DNA from 2 places in the Huintestinicola butyrica genome. Region 1 is predicted to be linked to the other one. Evidence: riboswitches for the same ligand, from Rfam matches in the RefSeq annotation. Region 1 holds a riboswitch; the other holds the start of a gene.
What was found. A riboswitch is a leader RNA that binds a small molecule or an ion and turns the genes downstream of it on or off. The one in region 1 is predicted to bind cobalamin.

Region 1 (11,198 bases):
TTGCTCGTAAAGGTCACCCATGTCTCCGCCACGTTCTTTTCGGTTATAGGCATAATGCAGAGATGTCAGGAACCGGCTTCCTATCTGCTCTTCCTTTTCCCATGCCTTTGTCTCGATTATGGAGGTTATGCCCGTGCCGTATTCTCCCTCTCGGGGTCCGAATATCCTTGTTACTGAAAGCCTTTCTGCTTCATCGTGGTCATATCCCCTGTCGGTCAGATAGGCATAAAGCTTTTTGGAATTTGCCTTCATATAGTTCTGCCCGTCCGTTTCGTCCGCTTCGTTCACAAGATGAAGAAGATCGTCCAGATTATCAATGATATTCGGGAAAAGGTCACGGAAAAATCCGCAGATGTTTATTGTAACGTCAATACGGGGTCTGCCCAGCTCCTCAATGGGGATAAGCTCATATTTGGGGTTCCATGCCGAATTTCCCTTTGCAAGCCTTGCGCCAAGGTAAGCCATTATCTGTCCGATAGTCTCACCCTGGGTGCGGGATGTCTCAAGTCCCCACAGTATCACCGCAGTGGAATTGGGGTAATGGTTGTATTTGTCAAAATAGGTTTTGATAGTATTTTCCGCCGCTCTTGCGCCACGCTGATATGCTGTCAGAGTTGGCACAAAACGCTGGTCAAACTGATAAAGATTATATCCCGATGGAAGCACCTCAGGGCTGCGGTATATGTCTCCGGCTGCCTTTGCAGGGATATATCCGCCTGAAAGTGCATTCAGCAGCTGCTCATTTTCGGCATTCTGCTTTACCTCGGCATATTTTTTTCGTCCGTACTCAATAGTTCTGCTGAGCTTTTCGGGAACACTTTCGCCTGCAAAATATTTATCTAAATATTCCTCAGCCAGAGCGTTTATTTTTCTGAGCGGCTCGCCGCCCTTTTCTTCTGCCCCCACAAGGTCAATGCCAAGCTCCTCGGCAGCGATATCGCACAGCGACGGTGTATCATCGTGAGGCTTTTTCAGCAGCTCACGGACATAGCACTGCGCCTCTTCATCGGAATAAGCCTGACCGAAAATGTGCAGACCTTTGGGAATGAGGGAGCTGTTCAGGCGGTAAAGCTCCGACTCAAGCTCTTCCATATCCGTCGGCAAACTTAGCTTTTCGGCAAGGGCGGCGATATTCTGCTTTACTTCATCTGCCGCACTTTTTGAAAATGCAAGCTGATGATGATAGTCGTCCAGCATTTTTGCAAGCTCCGCATACTCGCCGTAAAGTCCGCTCTGAATAAATACAGGCGGTTGATAGCCCACAAGTGCGGCATGGGAGCGGCGCTTGGCAATAGTTGCTTCCGCAGGATTTCCGCAGTAATACAGATAAAAATGCGGCGTGTCGTAAAGCAGCATATCGGGATAGCACGTTCCGCTCATTCCGCATTCCTTGCCCTTTAAAAATTCCAGAGTTCCGTGTGTTCCTACGTGGATAACAGCGTCCGCACCGAATTTATCGTGAAGATACCTGTAAAAAGCAATGTACTGATGATGCGGCGGAAGAGACTTATCATGATAAAGCTTGTCGTTATCCTCGTGAAGCCCTCTTGACGGCTGGATACCCACCAGCACATTTCCATATACAGCAGCAGGAATAAGGAAATCACCGTTATCATCGGTCATGATATCTCCGCCCAGTTCGCCCCATGCGTTTACTACGGAATTTCTGTCAGCAAAGCCGTTCAGGAATTTTTTATAGTCCGCCAGCGAATATCTGAGCATTTTATCATCATCGGAATATTTGCCCGTATTGACAAGACCGCCGTTTATAAAGTCGGACATGAGCTTTTGTGCATCAGCCTCTTCCGCAGTATAGCCGTTGTTTTTCAGAAGCGAAAGGATAGCCGAAACTGACTCGAATGTATCCAGAAATGCACCGCCGAAAACATTGGACTCTCCGGGTGGGTAGTTATAGCATATTATCGCTATCTTCTTGGCGGAACGGGCTTTCTTTCTGAGCTCTATAAATTTTTCCGCACGGTCTGCAAGAGCTTCAAGGCGCTCTTCGATTATTTTTATCTCGTCGGAGGTAACGTCAAACTCCTCATCATACATAGGTTCTGTTTTGGCACCAACCGGAAGCGTAAGCATTGCTCCGTCCTGCTCGGGAAGCATTACAGATATAAGCACCTCTGAGGCTGTGCAGCCCTGCACCGAATCATTCCAGTCCTTTTCCGTGCGCCTTGACATAAAGAGCGGGTGCAGATAGGGAACATTAAGCTCTTTGAGCATATCTGTTCCCGCTGAAATGTTTCCGCCCATAGGGCCTGCGCTCAGTCGGAAGGACATACAGTTCATTATAAGCTCGGTCTTTGCAGGCATAAACTCTGTCAGCAGCTTTTTCAGCGTTCCGTCATTTATGCCGTCCATTCCCGAGACTGCCACAGGCAGCACATTTGCGCTCTTCTGCAGGCGCTCGCATATCTCAGCCACTGCCCCCGAATAGTCCATAGGATAAATATGGCCATAGTAAAGGAACGCAATAACAGGCTTTTCCTCATCAAAAGGAAAATCGGTGGAAAACTCCTTAAAGCTGCCGTAGCATTTCATATCCTTTGGCCTGCAGACCACAGCCGCAGGTACCTCCCTCGGTTCGGCGGGCTTGGGCAGCTTTTTCCCGCCTCCATATTCCCTCAGTATGAGATACAGCATATTCAGGATATTGTTATAGTCCGCAACATAGAAATACTTGCAGATAAGCGAGTAATTTCTCATATCACGCATTTTTCCGGGCATGATCTTTCCCATAGCCTCCGCCATGGACTGCATTTTCTTCATAGCTGCCATATCGGGCTTTTTTCCGCCGCCTGACATCATTCCCGCTGCGGAAAAGCTGCCCAGCTTCAGGTATTCCCTTGCCGAATTGCCGTAAGGGATAACATTTCCATTACATTCCCTAAGCCCCTTATAAACAGCCTTTACAGTCTCAACAGGGCTTCCCATAAGGTCAACAAATACCATATCGGAGGTCTTTATATCGGATATGAGCCTGTCGGTCTTTTCTTTGCCATACTCTGTGACTGCATAGTAAAGGCGCAGCTCCAGAAGTTCCTCTTCAAGGCTCATTATCTCCTTTGCCGCTTTCATCAGACTTTTCAGGGCAGGGGCGGAAACGGTTATAAAAGTAAATTTCATTGTTTTTTCCTCTTTGCATAAAATACAGGCGAATTATCCTCGCTGTCGGAAAGTATCTCCGCTTCAACGCTGAACACGTTTTCAAGCTCGCCGTTCTCAAGCAGCTCTCTCGGAGCGCCGATAGTATGTACCTTGCTTCTGTTCAGCAGGATCAGCTCATCGGAATATCTTGCCGCATGATTCATGTCGTGCAGCACCATCACAACGGTTATCCCCTCTTCACGGTTGAGCGCCGCCACAAGCTCCATTATCTCCAGCTGGTGAGCGATATCAAGATAAGTCGTCGGCTCATCGAGAAGCATAAGCTCAGGCTTCTGCGCTATTGCCATGGCAATACGGGCACGCTGCCTTTCGCCGCCTGAAAGCGCATTTATTTTTCTGTCCTGCAGCTTTGTCATGCCTGTGCGCCTGATTGCCCATTCAACAATGCTTTTATCCTCGCTGCCCGTGCCTGACCACCACTTTTTATGGGCATATCTGCCGTATTCAACCAGCGTTTTAACGGTTATATCGCTCATGCTCGTGTCATTCTGGCACAGCACCGCCATTTTCTGCGCCACAAGCTTTGTATTGGTGCGGAAAATATCCTTTCCGTCAAGCAAAACCTGTCCGCTTTGCGGACGGAGATTTCGGCTCATTGCCCTTATGAGGGTCGTTTTTCCGCAGCCGTTGGGGCCAATTACGGAATATATCTTTCCACGCTGTATATCAAGGCTTATGCCGTCAAGGATACGGGAATTTCTGTAGCCTGCGCAAAGATCTCTCACAGATAAAATAGTATTTTCCATATGCGCCTACTTTCTGAGAAGGTACAGGAAGAAAGGAACTCCCAGTACAGCCATAACTATTCCCACAGGTATCTCGGTGGGGCTTAAAACCGTTCGAGCAAAGGTATCGCTGAGCATGACCAGCGCCGCTCCCAGGAGCGCTGTTGCAGGGAACATTATCCTGTAGTTATTTCCGAGGATAAGCCTTATGCTGTGGGGAACGATAAGCCCCACAAAGCCCAGCAGACCCACAACGCTTACCGCAGATGCCGCAAGCAGTGCCGCCAGAGCGGTAAAGCCAAGCCTCGTAAGCTCAACATTAAGCCCCAGTCCCCTTGCGGTATCATCACCGAGAACAAGTATGTTCAGCTTGTCCGCAAAGATGAACGCCAGAAGCAGACCAGCGATCGTATAGGGCAGTATGGTCCTTACCTCGCTCCAGCTTCGTGAAGAAAGACTTCCGTTCATAAATGTAAGCGCACCGTGAACTCTGTCGCTGAAAAAAACAAGTGTCGCCGATATTCCCGCACCGAAAAGCTCAGATACCGCAACGCCCGAAAGCACTATCCTTGTGGGGTCGATGCCGCCCTTCCATGCCAGAAGGTATATTATCGCCGCTGCAAGCATTGCTCCCCCGAATGCGGCTATGGGCACAAAATTCTGCCACTGGGGAAATATTACAAGTATTACGATACCGAAAAGTCCAGCTCCGCTGCTTATGCCTATAATAGACGGATCTGCCAGCGGATTTTTCATCACGCCCTGCAGTATTGAGCCTGAAAGCGCAAGGTTTATACCTACAAGAGCGGCAAGAATCATTCTGGGAAGCCTAATGTTCCAGATGACCTTGTTATTGGTCCCCGTATGATCTCCCGAAACAGTATCTATAATATCCGAAACGGAAATATCCATCGTTCCCACAACGTTGCCAAGAATAAATGCAAACACCACTGCCGCCGCAAGAATGACAAGCACCGCCGCTTTAAATGAGACGGTTTCTCTCAGATCTGTTTTTTCCATCAGAACGTTTCTTCCACCTCTCCGTAAATATCGGGATAAATGCTCTGCGCCATATATTTTATGGCATCAACATAATACGGGCCTGCATTATAAAGATAATACTGCTGGGGAAGATAAATTACCCTGCCCTCGCTTATGGCATTCACCGAGCTCCACGCAGGATTTGAAGCGAACTGCTCTTCGACAGTCTTTTTAGCCTCTTCATTGCTTGATATCATAGTTGTTACAAGAACATAGTCGGGATCCTTTTCAACGATGTACTCGATATCCAGCGGAGTTGTTTCTGAACCTACGGTATCGGGGGCAAGACCCGATGCGATGTTATCAAGCTCAAGGATACCTGCAATATCGCCTGCAATGCTGTTGTCAAGCTTTACGGCAAGTGATTTTGAAGTAACATAGAGAATTACCACTGATATATCATCATCGGGAAGCTTGTCGGTAATTTCCTTTTTGCCCTTTTCAAGCTCTGCGATGCGCTGTTCGGCAAGCTCGCTCTGACCCAGCAGTTTTCCGAATGCACGGTATGTATCAACAACGTCAGAAAAGCCTCTGATATGCGACTGGATAACGTTATAGCCCATCTCACGGAGCTTTGAGCTCTGAGTGGTCTGGGTGCCCACCTGTGCTATAATAAGGTCAGGCTCCTGTGCTATTACAGCCTCCATATCAACAGAATACACGGGGCCTATCTGGGGAAGCGACTTTATTTCCTCCTCATATCCTTCTGTAAGGCGGACATTATCGCTTACATCGGAGGTACAGACGGATTTGCCTCCAAGGTCATACCAGATATTCAGCGGAGTGCCTGACAGCACGGCTACCTTTTCAGGCTTTGTTTCTATGGTCGTTTCATATTTGAGATAATCACGCACCGTGAGAGGATAGTCATCGCCTGTAACGAGAATGGCTTCCTCACTGTCCGAGACCTTGTCGGCTGCTGCGGCATTTTTCAGTCCACCGACCCCTGCATTGTTCGCTGTAGTCTCAGCCGCTCCCTCTGATGAAGTGCCTGCGTCCGATGATGCACAGCCCACTGCCGATAAAGCCACGACCGCTGCCATAAATGCTGTTAATACTCTTTTTTTCATGATCCAATATCCTTTCGTGAACTTATATGTATTTATGCAAATAAAAAACGGACATTACCCAAGCCCCAGCATGGATAATGTCCGTTTGCTTAATTCTTTCACTTTTTATGATATGATATGCCGTGCCAGGTTTTGCCAAATATAAAAAAGGCAACACACAAGCGCCGCCAAAGCAGCCGATTTTTCACATCATACCATCATTTACGTTCCGGAGTTCCGCAGACAAAGGAAAAATTTCCTCATAAACAATACCCTGCACGGGGAGGATACAGGCAAGTATTCCGACTTATTGCCCGCCAGAACGGCTCGCATACGCCTTCCCGAAGAAACTCTCCAGTGACTGACTCACGTCATGTATGCGTTAAGACAAAATACGGCAACGGCCTTGCTCAGGATTCGCACCTGATTCCTTGTTAGGCTTGGCAGCTTTTGGTTAAAAGCACTGCTTTTGCACCTGTATCCCGATAGTTATTCATTTTTTATTATTTTACCATCTTATTATTCGGTTGTCAATAGAGACTTGATGAACTTCAAATGCCTATGTTATTTCATTTTTCAAATAAACACCTCCTTTTTAAATATTTAATTTAATAGCAAATAGCCATACTCTCAATGACCATAGATGAATAATTCACATGAAAGCAGAAAAAATAGTAAGGCAACCAAAAACTCAGGAAAAAGTCAGCATCGCAATCATATTGCTGCGATACCGATCTTGAATTTATACGTGAAAGGAACGATACTATGAAAGCAACAGGTATTGTCAGGAGAATTGACGATCTCGGAAGAGTGGTCATTCCCAAAGAGATAAGGAGAACTATGCGTATCAGAGAGGGCGACCCCTTACAGGCAACAATTACACAGGCGGACAGGCTTATACGGCTGGCTGAGAGATTGAAAGGCAACAATACATAATAAAAAATGACCTCAACCTGTTGAGCATATATGAATCTGCAGTCATAAATTTAACATGCAGTATTAGTCTATAAATATTCATCAAGAGTTATAAGATAAGGCAATTACGCCGTAGGGTCAAATCATTATTTACATTGTTACCGCCCTCAGCACCAGGCTCCAGCTGATACACACAATACAGAATGAAGTCAGCGTGGAACAGCAGGGCGGCAGACTGCGGAGCTTTGTTTTTTCATAAAGCTTCATTGCAGTAAGCGGTGTGAAAATTGCCGCAACAAGTATGGATATTATCATAAGAGGAACACTCATTTCGTAGGTGTTTATGAATGCGGAGATTATTACAAAGCCCGAAAATGTAAAGGCGCTTTCTCCCCGCTTTACCTTTGGAAACCATAAAAAAATGCTTGTGGCAATGGTGATAAGCTGGCAGCACATGACTGTGGGGAATTTATACGCCGCACAGGAATTAGCAAGCGGGTCAAGCCACCATGCCAGCACTGCTCCGATATACATTCCAACTGTTCCCCAGCTGCTTCCCCAGAAAATAAGCTCAGAGGGGTCTGCCAGTAGCCACCTTACATACAGTCTGCTGTCCGAAAAGCTCCTGTTATCCGCAGGAGAGCTTTTGTATATGCTCATATCTATGGGTGTCATCCACGGAAGATGTCGGCAGAGCAGCACGCACAGCGGCACTGTCACTGCCATGCCGATAGCTGCGGATACAAATGCGGGCAGTCCCAGCGGCTTTACTATGTACGGCATTGCAATATACGCTCCGAAGCCCGCAGGAGCAAGTCCTCCGAGGATCATCTCGGTGGCGATCTTTTTTGCACCGCCGCCGTATATGTTAAAAAGCAGCGGAGCAAGGCTGCAGAAGGATATGAACGTTGCTGCCCAGCCGTTCATGGTCGCCCTGTGATAAACAAGGTTTGCAAGGAGCATTGCTCCCGTGCTGACAAGAAGCATAGGAATAAAATAACCGCTGCCGCCAACAAGATCAGTGCCGCGGAAGCGTGAATTTGTCCGCTCAAAGAAATATCCGATGAACGTAAATATTATCATCACAACACCGCAGACCCATGTTCTCATTACCTGACCCTCGGGTATCTCCCCTATCAGCCACTGTATCTCCGACCATACATAGCCTGCGTTTTTCCCTGCGATTATCTCGTCAAGACTATCTATATAATGGTTTGAAGCAATGCTGTCCTGCAAGGTGTTCATTATGAACATCAGCGCCGTACATATTATCAGCGTGACGATATAGGCAGGCAGAGCACCCTTTCTTTCCTTGAAAAACATATTCCCCCTCCTTGTAAAGCAGCGCCGCTCATAGCTCATATGAACGGCGCTGTACTGTACAATGGATATTATCCGCAGAACTTGCTGCACATAACAAAATGTCCGGGAGAAACCTCCACGTTTTCGGGGCATTTTTCCATGCACTCATCGTCCGCATATATGCAGCGTGTGCAGAACGGACAACCCTTGGGCGGATTTTCGGGTGACGGAGTATCGCCGACTTTAAGGTCAAGGCTGAAGCCCTCATCGTTTATGCCCTTTTTGATACTGGGCGCCGCTTTGAGCAGCACCTTGGTATAAGGGTGACGTGCATCGCTGTAGATATCCTTGCTCTTTGCCCTCTCAACGATATGACCAAGGTACATGATAAGTATCTCATCTGCGATCTGACGAACCACCGCAAGGTCATGTGCAACCAGCAGTATCGAAAGGTTAAGCTCGCTCTGGAGGTCCATAAGCAGATTTATTATCTGAGCCTGCAGTGATACGTCCAGTGCGGATATAGGCTCGTCTGCCAGCAGCAGCTTGGGATTTACCACCAGCGCACGGGCTATTACCGCACGCTGCCTCTGACCGCCCGAAAGCTGGTGTGGATATCTGGTAAGGAAGTCGGTATCAAGACCTATAAGATCAAAGGTCTTTTTGATGATAGCCATTCTTTCTGCGGGGTCTGATACGCCCGAAAGCTTCAAAGGCTCCTCGATGGACTCCTGAATGGTAAAACGTGGGTGAAGCGAAGAAAGGGTATCCTGGAATATCATCTGGACGCTTTTCTTCATCTCGTCCCTGTCCTCTGGATAAAGCTCGTCCAGAGGGCAGCCATGAAATCTTACAGTACCTGTAGTGGGCTTTTCGATATCGGAGATTATTCTCAGCAGTACGGATTTTCCGCAGCCTGATTCGCCTACAAGGGCAATGGTCTTGCCCTCCTCGACCTCCAGCGAAACGTCGTCAACGATACGCTTGTTGCCGACTACCTTGCTGAACAGTCCACGTCTTACGGGATATAATTTAACAATGTTATCGCATGATAATATGGGATATGATTTATCCATATAGCTCACTCCTTATTCAAGAACCGTATCGTCGGCAGTATTATAGTCAAGAAGCGGGAAGTGGCAGGCGCAGAATCTGTCCTCGCCTATCTGTTTCAGCTCGGGGACTTCCTTGCGGCAGATGTCCTTTGCATAGGGACATCTGGGAGCAAATGCGCAGCCGGGCTGAGGCTTTGCCATATTTGGAGGGAAGCCCTCGATGGACTTCAGTCTCTTTGTCTTACGTGCTTCAAGCAGTGGTACGGACTGGATAAGTCCGACAGTATAGGGGTGGGCAGGCTTTAAAAGCAGATCTCTCTTTGGTGAGGATTCAACGCAGCGGCCTGCATACATTACAAAGATATCATCGGAGAACTGGGAAACAACGCCGAAGTCATGGGTGATTATCATAATGGAAATGCCCGTTTCCTTCTGAAGCTCGCTGAGAGCCTCGATTATCTCCGCCTGAATGGTGATGCCAAGGCTTGTGGTAGGCTCGTCGGCAATAAGTATGGACGGGTCGCATATCATAGACATGGCGATGAATATTCTCTGGCGGAAGCCTGCGGAAAACTCACAGGGGAACTTCTTCATTACCTCGTCGCCGTTGCGTATGCCTACAAGCTTCAATACCTCTATCGCCTTGTCATGGGCTTCCTTTTTGGTAGCGCCCTTCTTGTGGACAAGGTATGCTTCCGTAAGCTGGCTGCCAAGGGTAAGGTAGGGGTTGAAGGAGGTGGTAGGGTCCTGGAATATCATTGATATCTCCCCGCCCCTGATCTCGCTCATACGCTTCTCGCTGACTTTAAGGATATCCTCGCCGCCGAACTCAATGGTTCCGCCTGCGATATAACCCGGCTCGTCAACGATACGCATAATGGAACGGGAGGTAACGCTCTTTCCCGAGCCGCTCTCGCCGATGATGCCGAGAACATGACCCTTTTTCAGTGAAAAGGTTACTCCGTCAACGGCCTTTACGGTAAGGTTTTCGTTTATCTTGAAATAGGTCTTGAGACCCGTTACTTTTAAAAGAACATCGCCGATCTCAGCTTTTTTAACGTCCATGATGTTCCCTCCTTACTTGCGAAGCTTGGGGTCAAGCTTTGTCTGGAGACTGTCGCCTACAAAGTTAAGCGCCAGTACCATTATCATAATTACGATACCGGGGATAGCGGTTATCCACCAATCGGTAGAGATGTACTGTCTGCCGTCCGCCATAATGTTTCCGAGAGATATGGAGGGCGACTTGATGCCGAGCTGCATATAGCTCAGCAGGCTCTCGTTGATTATCATTGCTGCGATATCAAGAGGAAGTACGGGAAGGATCGCAGGCATAAGGTTCTTGCCTACATATTTTACGGCAATCCTCAGCTTGCCTGCACCCATCATTCTTGCGGCTGCGATGTAGTCCATGTCCTTCTGCATCATAACGCTGGAACGCACAACTCTCGCATAAGCGGGCCATGCGGAAAGGCTCAGCACTATGATGATGCTCAGAGGATTGGGTTCAAACAAGGTAAGCGCAATGATAGCCAGCACGATGAACGGGAATCCCATCTGGATATCGGTTATTCTCATTATCAGAGTGTCGATGAAGTTTGGGTGTGAAAAGCCCGAGATAATGCCCAGCACCACGCCTATAGCCAGTGCCAGCGCAACGCCGCCTATACTGATAAGAAGAGATGTGCGCAGGCCGTAAAGGATACGGCTGAAAATGTCTCTGCCCATTGCGTCGCAGCCCAGAATATGCTCGCTGTCCGTAAAAGGCTTGGTAAGTCTTATGGAGGGCGTCATCTGCTGCGGATCGCAGGGAACGATGACAGGTGCCAGAACTGCCGAAAGAACGGCGATTATAACGATAAGCATTCCTATGCAGAACATCTTGTTCTTGCCGATATACTTGAAGAAGGCCTTGACCTTTCCTCCGCCCGAAG
Region 2 (11,198 bases), on a different contig from region 1:
ATGCCCGCATTTGTCAGAGTATCTTTGAGCTTTGTGTGCTCGGCTATTTTTGATGACATTATAACAAAGTCAACGCCCTCGGATATTATCATTTCCACGGAGGGGGACTTCATTTCGCCGATGCACACCACATCGTCAGCCACCTCAAACTGGTGTTCGTCATAAGCGTCCTGCGTTACGTATGACAGCTTTCCTCCTGACAGAAGCCATATTTCCGCAAGGCTTCCCGTACACGCAGCCACCTTCTGCGGCTCCGAAGCCTTAGCAGCCTCGGATGAGCTGTCGGCTTTGTTTGCTGAGCAGCCTGTTAAAACAAGTACAACTGTCAGCATAAGGCAAATTATTCTTTTCATACCAAACCTCTCTTATTTTTGCTGTATTCGCAGCATTTCTTTGCAAAACGCACCGCCATTTCGGTGTCCGCATAAAAATGCAGATGTGGGTAACCTGCGTACATATTATCATCTGCATATGCACAGTCATATTCAGCTCCACTGCTTGCTTTCTTTGCGTGCAGGTCGCTTCCGCAGGCGGTGCTGTTCCAGTAGTGGAACTCGTGCGCCCTGACCGATCTTCCTTTGTCAAGGAGCATACAGTTTTTTTTGGCGGTAAGGCTGACATAGCCGAAGCGCTGGAGCCTGTCAGTCCTGTAAGCCTGCCCGTTTATAACGCCAGCCATTTTGCGGCGGATACCATTCACATCTTCAACGCTCTCGTTCAGGTACATAAATCCGCCGCATTCGGCAATAACAGGCAGTCCGCCTGAAATGCTCTCCTTTATCTCATGCAGAAGCGGAATGTTTTCCGAAAGCTTTTCTGCATAAAGCTCGGGATATCCTCCGCCAAGGATAAGCCCGCCGATATTCTCGGGCAGAGCCTTGTCACTGAGTGGCGAAAAGGAAACTATCTCGCAGCCAAGCTCTTCAAGCAGAGAAATATTGTCCGCATAATAAAAGCAGAAAGCACTGTCATATGCAAGGGCTATCCTTACATTCCGAGCAATGTCCTTTGGAATATCAGGCTCGGTGCATGGCATATCCACAGCATTTTCGGCTGCTTCAAGGAGCTTGTCGATAAGTATGTACCTTTCCGCCAGCTGAGACAGCCGCAGCAGCTTTTCTTTAAGCCCTGTAATCTCGTCAGCCGTAACAAGCCCCAGATGCCTGCTTTCAATGGAATTATCCTTTGAAAAAGGCAGCCTGCCGAAATATGTCACGCCCATTTCATCGCAAAGGCTCACAGCAGTCTTTTCCATGCTTTCAGGCAGACGGTTGAAGATAAATCCAGCGATGTTGTTAGGCGTGCGGAATGTGAGAAAGCCTTTCATCACCGCACCCATTGACGCACCCATTCCCTTGCAGTCGATGACGATGACCGCAGGCGTTCCCGTTTCAACGGCAGTGCGGCAGGCGGAATGACTTTCGCCAATGCCGTCGTAATAGCCCATAGCTCCCTCTATAATGTTCATATCCGCTGAATTTTTCTTCAGCAGGTAATTCAGCGTGCCTGCGGGGCAGAAGTAGCTGTCAAGATTATAGGACTTGGTGCCGATTATCTTGCTGTGAAACATAGGGTCGATGTAATCGGGGCCGCACTTGAACGCACCCACGTCAACACTGCGCTCCGAAAGAGCTTTCAGCAAGGCGCAAACAACAGTCGTCTTTCCGCAGCCGCTGTTCGTGCCAGATATCATTATCCTTTTCATGTCCGCCTCGCTCCGCTTATGATAAATATGGGATTTTCGGCGTTCAGCATAGTGCTGTTGCCAACTTTTCGTGTACGTGTAACGGCTATCTGCGATATTTCGCAGGGGATATCCGCTTTATCAAAAAAATCAACAGCCCTGTTCAGGGTCTCAAGTGTCACGGCGGTTATAACAATATTGGCATAGGGATTTTTGCTGAGAACAATGTTCATTATCTCGCTGAGCTTTCCGCCCGACCCGCCGATAAAAACGCTTTGAGGAGCAGGGAAGCTTAATGCCTCTTCCTCTGCCTGACCACAAAAAACTGAAATATTATCGCACCCGAACTTTATTGCATTCTGCCGAGTAAGCTCCTCCGCTTCGGGCGACTTATCTACCGCATACACCCTGCCGTCAGCACATTGCAGAGCCATCTCCACCGTAACGGAGCCTGTTCCGCAGCCAATATCCCAGCAGATGCCGTCACGCTCAGCCGCCAGCTTTGATATGCAAACCGCACGCACCTCTGATTTGGTCATGGGGATTTTCCCACGGATAAAGCAGTCATCGGATATCCCCACAGGCGTAAATCTCTCGTAATTATGGTTTATGACAACCATTACGCAAAGGTTCGCATTTTCATATCCTGTAAAGTCAGTAGCCCTGCCTGAGGATATCTTTTCATTTTCAGCCGCAAGGTCTTCACCGATATAAACCTCTGTATCGTTCAGACTGTATTCACACAGCCTTTGGCATATTTCCGATACCTTGACCTTCCCACCAAGGAGAAAAAATACCTTTTCATTTGAGAATACATTCCGCACAATATTGGCTTCCGCACCGTGAAGGCTCACAAATTTGCAGTCCTGCCATGGAATGCCTATCCTGTCAAAAAAATAAACAGGGGAGGATATGCCGCTTATAACACGGCAGTCACCTATAAGCGGCAATAGCTTTTCCGTGCCGCTGTAAAAGCCGCAGTCGCCTGACATAAGCACTGCGATTTTGGTGAATTCCGAAGCCCTTATGCGCTCGGCTATCTCTTTCGGGTCATAGGAAATAAACATCTGCCTGTTAAGGTGTTCAAATGGTTTGACCATGCGCCTTGCGCCTATTATAAGCTCTGCGCTTTCTATCGCTTCCTTTGCCTCGGCGGTGAGAGTTTTATCGCCGTCCATTCCAATGCCTATAACAGCTATGTCCTTATTCACTTCTGCACCTCCCCAGCAGGATATTTTCCGCCTCTTCCAATGAAATTCCATTTTCATCGGGGCGCTTTATAATAATAAGCCCTGCACCGCATACCTGAGCCGCATTGACTTTTTCTGCAAAACCGCCTGCGTTTCCGCTGTCCTTTGTTACCAGAAATTCTGCACTGCTTCTTTTAATATGCTCAATGTTCTGCTCCAGCGTAAAAGGACCTTTTTCCGCAATTATCTTTTCATTGGGAAATCCCAACGCTCTGCACTCGGCTATGACCTTCGGTAAATCAAGCACACGGGCGGTAAAACGCTTCGCATAGTCATGCACAGCCGTGAACGCCGCAAGCTCCTTGCTTCCTGTGGTTATAAGCGCATTGCCGTTTACAGTGTCAAGATACTCCGCCGCAGCCGTAACATCGTCAAAATAAATGGCGCTTTCGCATATTGCGTCGTCCGCACGTTTTATCCTATATAAAGTGACATTTTTTTCGGTGCAGGCGGCAGTTATGTTCTTTGTGACCTCTTTTGCATAAGGGTGAGTAGCATCTATTACTGCCGATACTCCAAGCTTTTCTATCATACCTGCAATACCGCTTGCATCTTCTCTGCCAATATTGATATGCACATATTCCGACTGAGGGAGCAGCTCAGCGCCGTATTCCGTAGCCACGCTTATGCAGGCATTTATCCCGTGACCTGCGCAGAACTCCGCCAGCTGCCTGCCCTCGGTAGTTCCGCCGAAAATAAGTATATCACACATTTTTATATCCTCGTGGAGTGACCATTTTTCCGTTTATATTCTTGGTTTCGCTGTTGCCGATGAAAACGGTTGTGAACATATCCGCCTTAAAATCACGAAGCTCGGCAAGGGTCATCACACCGCTTTCCATGCCGATTCTGCCGATGTTGCGCACATATCCGCATACCGTTTCGGGGGACTTATATTTAAGCGTTATGTCACAGGCTTTTGCCAGGTAATCAGCACGCTTTTTGGACGACGGATTGTATATCGCCGTGGTAAAATCCCCCATAGCGGCGCAGGCAAGGCGCTTTTCAATCTTTTCCCACGGGGTCAGCAGGTCGGAGAGGCTTATCACAGCAAAATCATGAGTTAGGGGAGCACCCAGCACTGCCCCTCCGCTGAGTGCCGCCGTAACACCTGCCACTATCTCAATATCCGTGTTGGGGTAATTTGCCGAAAGCTCCAGTGCCAGCCCTGCCATGCCATAGACCGAGCTGTCGCCGCTGCATACCAGCGAAACGATTTTGCCGCTATCAGCCTGTTCAAGTGCAAATATTACCCTGTCCTTTTCCTGCTTCATGGCAGTTGAAGCAAATTCCTTGCAGGGGAACATCTCTTTTAAAAGCTCAACATATACCGTGTAGCCCACGATAAGGTCACTTTCCTGCAAAGCCCTCTCGGCTTCAAGGGTCATGCCCTCCTTGTTTCCCGGGCCAAAGCCAATAACATATAATTTCATAATACCCGCCTGTTAAAATCAATTTTTACGGGAGCTTCCGCCGCCGCAAAGGTCATTCCGTTCATAGCCTGCTTTTTTACAAGCAGACTTTTTCCCATGACCATAGCACTGCGCTCGCAGATATTGTCTGCTCCCGTTGTTTTCAAAACAAATTCAGATGATGTGAACTGTCCTTTTACCGCCATAAGCTCCGCAGCCGAATAAAACTGCGGCGGAATGTGATGATTGTGGCAGAATGTAAGTATAGCGTTTTCCTCCCGCTTGATGTCAATGGTGCACAAGGCTTTCACACGGCGTATATCAAGCTTATTTTCCGCAAGCTGTGATAATAAAAATAGCTCAAACTTTTCTGCCGATGTGCCCTTTTTGCACCCTGCCCCGATAATGATATCCTTAGGGATAAGGTGCAGAGTGTGTTCAAACGGCATTTTTGCTGCGTCAGAGGAAATGCAGATGCCAAGCCTTTTATTGTCACAAAAAGGGGGAGTGTTCAAGCAGCCTGTATCGCTGTAAAATCCCACATTTCCGCCGTTTGCTGTCTCTGCCGCAATTTCCTTTGCAATGTCATATTCGCAGATGTACAGGTCATTTGCAGCTGCAAAGCTGTCAGGGGAGAATTTGCCGCCGACGTCCGTAGCAGTGGTTATAACAGGCTCCGCACCGATGATCTCCGCAACTTTTTCGGTAAGGGCGTTTGCTTTTCCGATATGCCCCGATAACAGCGATATAGCAAATTTCCCGCTTTCGTCTATGACCACAACCGCAGGGTCGCTGAGCTTTGAGACCACATGGGGAGCAATCATTCTCACAGCTATCCCGCAGGCGCATATGAAAATGATCCCGTCATATTCCCCAAAGCATTTTGCGGTCATCTGCTTCATATCATCAAAAGGCACAGCAGAACCGTCACAGTGCTTTGAAAAAGCAAATCTGTCGCAGGCTATGCCAATACCCGCAGCTATCCTGCGTGATATTTTGTTTCCGTTCTCGGTGACGGATATAACCGCTATTTTCATACCTGAACATTCCTTTTTGTGACTATAGCTTTTAAATCTCAGCCTTTCTGAACTCAGTCTCAAAGCTCTTGTCATAAAGCTTTGAAAGGGAATAATCATTGCCCAGGAAATACCCCACGCAGATAAGTGCTGTTTTGGTAATGCCGTTATCCGACGCAGTCTGAGCAAGATCCTCCACAGTACAGCGGCAAACCTTCTGGTCAGCCCAGCTTGCCTTGTAAACTATGGCAGCAGGGGTGTCGGGCTTGTATCCGCCCCTGATAAGCTCAGCCGAAAGCTCCTTTAGAAGCCCCGTGCTGAGAAAGATGACCATGGTAGCATTATGAGCAGCCAGAGCAGCAATGCTCTCCTTTTCGGGAACAGGCGTTCTGCCTGCCATTCGTGTGATTATCACCGTTTGGGACACATCGGGGAGAGTATATTCCGCCCTAAGAGCTGCTGCCGCCCCACAGAAAGAGCTTACTCCGGGGCAGATGGCGTATTTTATCCCCAGCTCGTCCAGCCTGTCCATCTGCTCACGAATTGCACCGTAAAGCGACGGGTCACCTGTGTGGAGCCGCACGGTCATTTTTCCCTCATGCTCTGCCGATTTTATCACGTCAATTACCTGCTCCAGCGTCATATAAGCGCTGTTGTGTATCTCGCAGTCTTTTTTTGCATATTCCAACAGCTGCGGATTTACAAGCGAGCCTGCGTAAATAATAACATCAGCCCGTTCAATAAGCGATTTTCCACGCACGGTTATAAGGTCTGCCGCACCGCAGCCTGCGCCCACAAAATTAACCATTGTACTCCTCCATAAGCGTTTTGATTATCCCGTCTGCAGAGCTTGTCATGCCGATAATTCCACGCTTGTCCGAAAACATTACAGCGCCTATAGGTATCTCTCCCTTGACCTTTGCATCAAGATAATACTGAGCCTTTTCCATAAGCACAGCCGCCACGCTGTCAACTGCATTTGCCTTGTCAAGCTCATCAAGAGCGGCATCTACCGTTGCGCAGGAGGGGAGCTTTTTTAATATCTTAGGGTCAACATCGGCCATAACTCCACAGGTAACAAGCACGTCCATGCGACCGTCAGCCTGAGCCGAATGGGTGTTCATTATGCCTGCCCCCAGCTTTACAAGCTTGCCGATATGCCCCACTATAAGCACGCTTTCAAATCCCAGCTCCAGCGCAATATCAATGGCGTCGCCGATGTAATTGCTGCATTTAACTCCGTAATTCATTATCATAGGCATATTTTCAGCAAGAAAGTTTTGGCTGTAGTTACCTATGGTCAGCAGCAGATTTTTTCTGCCCTCGGAACGCCTCATGCGCTCCTCCACTTTAATCGTGTCTATAAGTGCACGGCTGCTCATTGGCTCAACTATGCCGCTGGTACCGATTATGGATATGCCGCCCTCAATGCCCATTCGGGGATTATAGGTTTTAAAGGCAATCTGCTCGCCGTCGGGAACGGATATCGTTATCCTTATCCCGCCGTGATAGTCGTATTTTTCGCATATCTCCGTGATCGCCGCCGATATCATCTTGCGAGGAACGCTGTTTATGGCGGCATTTCCCACAGGCTGGTCAAGTCCTGCCTTTGTGACCCGTCCGATGCCCTTGCCGCCGTCAATTTCAATGCCGAAAGGTATCTTTTCCGCCTTGGCATAAACAAGAATGCCGTTGGTGATGTCGGGGTCATCGCCGCTGTCCTTGCGCACAGCGCAGGAAGCGCAGGCTTCGGATATCTCAGCATTTTCTGTGGAAAGGTGAAGCTCAATGCCCTTGGGCGTCATAAGCTGAGTTTCGTGTACAGATTCGCCTGTCAGCAGCATTTCCGCAGCTGCCTTTGAAGCCGCTGCCGCACATGAGCCTGTAGTATATCCGCAGCGGAGCTTTTCTTTTCCGTGGTATATGTATTCGTCAAGCATTTATGTTCTCCGTTATTTTGCCTGTTTTCCTGTCGTACAGCCTGTAAAGCAGAGCATTGCAAATGGCAGCCGCCACACCGCTGCCGCCCTTTCTGCCTGCTGCAACGATATACGGCACACTTCCGCCCATGATTATCTCCTTTGACTGCACAACATTTACAAAGCCCACAGGCACGCCGATTATCAGCGCAGGTTCTACCTTTCCAACCCTTATAAGCTCGTCCAGGCGGATAAGCGCTGTTGGGGCATTGCCCACTGCGAATATCACATTTTCATGACCGAAAAGCTCCGCAGCCTTATCCATGGAAGCTACAGCCCTTGTAGTTCCGTCACGCTTTGCCCTTTCCGCAACATCACTGTCAGACATAAAGCAGCAGGCACGGCAGCCCAGCGCTTTCATGGCAGGCTTGCTTATGCCCGATTCAGCCATGTGGGTGTCCGTTACGATAACAGTGCCGTTTTTAAGTGCTTCAAGCCCATTCTGAACGGCATTTTCGGAGAATTTCATATTCTGCTTGTAGTCAAAATCAGCGGTGGTGTGTATCACACGCTTAACTATCAGCTTTTCGGTCTCGGATAAACCCTCTGTGCTGCCAAGCTCGCTTTCGATTATTTCCATGCTCCTGCGCTCAATATCCGCAGGGCTTACGTTCTCAATATTCATAATACCTCAAAAAAATACATCCTTGCCATAATGTGCCGAGACGGACAGATATGGTAAGGGTGTATATCAAAAACGTACCTGCCAATTCCTCGTGGCTTTCCTTGTACAAACAGCAGGCAGGTCTCCCGACTTAAACTTCATCACAGAAAGGAGCCTTCCCGATTTCTCAGTGGCATATTTTCCTCTGCTCATTTATCACGGTGACGAGATCGTACAGGATTTTCACCTGTTTCCCTTTTTATCGGACCCGTTAACATAAACGCCAACGTCCGACACCTGATGTTTTTATATTCATTTTCTTTATTATATCATTGCTGTATGCTGTTGTCAATGAATAAATTGTATGGAATTGTTTTGCTTGCATGATATATGAAAATATTATTCATATTCCAGAGCTATAACCTTATTCCTCACCAGACAGTTCTTGCCAACGTTGAGCTTGCACTGACCATCTCAGGCGTTTCCAAGTCGGAGCGCAGGAAGAGAGCCGTGGAAGCTCTGGAAAAGGTGGGGCTGGGAAATCAGCTACACAAAAAGCCCAACCAGATGTCAGGCGGTCAGATGCAGCGAGTTGCCATTGCCCGTGCCCTTATCAATAACCCGGATATACTCCTTGCCGATGAGCCTACAGGCGCACTTGACAGTGAGACCAGCATTCAGGTAATGGAGCTGCTCAAGGAAATTGCCAAGGACAAGCTTGTTATAATGGTAACTCACAACCCCGAGCTTGCGGAGCAGTATGCCAACCGTATAGTCAGGATAAAGGACGGAACGCTGACAGGGGACAGTAATCCCTACACTCCCGCATCGGGACTTATCGGCGTAGGAATATCCTACCTTGCAATAATCCCCATCAATGCAATAGTTTATAACCTTACAGGCATTGAGGGACTTAAAGCATTCCTGCCTCCTCAGGCAGCAGCGGTGCTTGTAGCTATCAGCATGGTGCTTACACTTATTGCAGGCCTTATCCCCTCAAGAGTTGCTTCCAAAAAGGACCCCGTTGAGGCACTCAGAACCGAATAACGATCACTTATACTAAGCACCAATTAAAAACTATACAAAAAATTGAGCATAATCTTGCGTATATGGATTATGCGATGATTTTTTGTCTATAGTTTTATTGGTGATTAGTATTATATCGCTCCTGCGGCTTTTTCGGTCGCAGGAGCCTTTTGTATATGGAAAAGGCAGTTAATTTGTTAAAGCAAAATAAAATCATTTACTGATTATTGATTTATTTGTATAAATGTGCTATAATTAACTGTAACAAACAATAAGCTTGCAAAGGATGGTGTATATGAGCGAAAATAACAGGTACTTTATGAATAAGAACGAGCTTCTCGCCAATGCCGAAAAAGCATTTGAGGAAAAGCAGTTCTGCGTATATTATCAGCCGCAGTACAACTATATGAGCGGCAGAATAGTAGGTGCAGAGGCACTGATCAGGTGGATACACCCAGAATACGGAATGCAGTCTCCCGGGGATTTTATCCCTGTTTTTGAGGAAAACGGACTTATTACCCGTCTTGACCTTTACGTCTTTGAGGAGATATGCAGCTTTATCAGCAGGTGCAGAGGTACTGATATAAAAATAGTTCCCATTTCATTCAACGTATCAAGATATGATGTTATCAGCGGCGATTTTATTGAGCGTATAGAGGAGATCCGCAAAAAATACGATATTCCTGTCACAAATCTGCGTACCGAGATAACCGAAAGCTCCATGATCGGCGGAAATGACCATATGGCTAAGATAGTGAATAAGTTTCAGTCTCTGGGCTACGTGGTTGAAATGGACGATTTCGGCAGCGGATATTCTTCCCTCAATGTCCTCAAGGATATCGAAGTGGATATCATCAAACTGGATATGGCGTTCATGCGTGGAAATCTCACCAAGCGTGGGGGTATAATCATAAGCTCCATTATCCGAATGGCAAACTGGCTGGGCACTCCTGTTATTGCCGAGGGCGTGGAAACTCCCGAGCAGGCGGAATATCTCAAAAGCATCGGCTGCATATATATCCAGGGCTTCCTGTTCTCAAAGCCTGTCCCCGAAAATGAATATGTGAATATGCTGAGAAACTTAAAATCCGATGTGCTTGCTCCCGGAATGAAGCTTATAGACAAGCTTGATGCCGAAAAATTCTGGAGCCCCGAAAGCTTTGAGACCCTTGTGTTCAATAACTTTGTAGGCGGAGCTGCGGTCATTTCATTCAAAGATGACGAGATAGAGACCCTCCGAGTGAACGAAAGGTATCTTAAAGAGCTGGGCATGAATATGAACCAGCAGGATATCATTCTCAACCAGAAAAATCTTAATTTTGACGAGAAAAACAAGCAGATATACATAGATACCATCAACCGTGCCATAGTTTCCAACGATTATGAGACCTGTGAGACCTGGCGTGAGGTGTTTTCCCAGTGCTGCGGCGAGGATTCCCTGTGCATCGAAAGCACTATGCGTGTGATAGGCCGTGCCGAGGGTCAGTATCTGCTGTATGTGCTTATCCGCAACATTACCCATGAAAAGAAAATGTACATGAAGCTGTATGACAGCGAGAAAAAGTTCAGAACAGCAGGCGAGCAGGCAAACATCTACTGCTGGGAATACACCATCGATACCAAGGAAATGCGCCCATGCTTCAGATGTATGCGTGACCTGGGGCTTCCGCCTCTGCTGGAAAATTATCCCGAGCCTGTAATCGAATCAGGACTTTTCCCGCCCGATTACGCCGATATGTACCGTGACTGGCACAAGCAGCTGGCAGAGGGAGCAGAGCATCTTGAAGCCATAATCCCTCTGACAGTCAACAGGATACCTTTCCATGTCCGTTACACCGCCGAATTTGACGAAAACGGCCATCCATACAAAGCTTACGGTTCCGCAACTCAGGTCGTCGATATGCCGACGGAGAAATAAAACAAATACCTGCATGGCTTTTACAAATGCAAGAGCCATGCAGGTATTATTATGTTTTATTGGTATAAAACTCCCTGTTTCTTTTTCTGTACTCAGCAGGGGATATTTTTTCATGCCGCCTGAAAACCGTGCTGAAATAGCCAGCATCGGAAAAGCCCATCTGCCTGCCTATCTCCGCCACGGGGATATCCGAAAATTTAAGCAGACGCTTTGCCTCGCTTAGCCTGCACATCATAAGATATTCGTTTGGGCGCATATGCATGGTTTCCTTGAACACCCGACACAGGTGCTGTGGCGTTATGCCTGCCA

Region 2: linked by a shared signal. The riboswitch ahead of OCV68_RS10425 (precorrin-8X methylmutase) and the one ahead of OCV68_RS08000 (ABC transporter substrate-binding protein) in region 1 are both predicted to bind cobalamin.

The regions. Positions count from the first base shown of each region.
Region 1 is NZ_JAOQKB010000006.1:36,388-47,585, reverse strand. Features, by position in the region: gene OCV68_RS08015 (cobaltochelatase subunit CobN) at 1-3,135, opposite strand, end outside; gene OCV68_RS08010 (ABC transporter ATP-binding protein) at 3,132-3,923, opposite strand; gene OCV68_RS08005 (FecCD family ABC transporter permease) at 3,930-4,922, opposite strand; gene OCV68_RS08000 (ABC transporter substrate-binding protein) at 4,922-6,013, opposite strand; cobalamin riboswitch at 6,268-6,486, opposite strand; partial or broken gene OCV68_RS07995 (AbrB/MazE/SpoVT family DNA-binding domain-containing protein) at 6,758-6,892, shown strand; gene OCV68_RS07990 (hypothetical protein) at 7,058-8,230, opposite strand; gene OCV68_RS07985 (ABC transporter ATP-binding protein) at 8,299-9,285, opposite strand; gene OCV68_RS07980 (ABC transporter ATP-binding protein) at 9,298-10,329, opposite strand; gene OCV68_RS07975 (ABC transporter permease) at 10,342-11,198, opposite strand, start outside.
Region 2 is NZ_JAOQKB010000009.1:86,921-98,118, forward strand. Features, by position in the region: gene OCV68_RS10385 (ABC transporter substrate-binding protein) at 1-353, opposite strand, end outside; gene OCV68_RS10390 (cobyrinate a,c-diamide synthase) at 350-1,705, opposite strand; gene cbiE (precorrin-6y C5,15-methyltransferase (decarboxylating) subunit CbiE) at 1,702-2,895, opposite strand; gene cobK (precorrin-6A reductase) at 2,888-3,646, opposite strand; gene cobJ (precorrin-3B C(17)-methyltransferase) at 3,639-4,367, opposite strand; gene OCV68_RS10410 (cobalt-precorrin 5A hydrolase) at 4,364-5,383, opposite strand; gene cobM (precorrin-4 C(11)-methyltransferase) at 5,415-6,170, opposite strand; gene cbiD (cobalt-precorrin-5B (C(1))-methyltransferase CbiD) at 6,163-7,302, opposite strand; gene OCV68_RS10425 (precorrin-8X methylmutase) at 7,295-7,966, opposite strand; cobalamin riboswitch at 8,065-8,261, opposite strand; partial or broken gene OCV68_RS10430 (ABC transporter ATP-binding protein) at 8,348-8,738, shown strand; gene OCV68_RS10435 (EAL domain-containing protein) at 9,267-10,889, shown strand; gene OCV68_RS10440 (AraC family transcriptional regulator) at 10,939-11,198, opposite strand, start outside.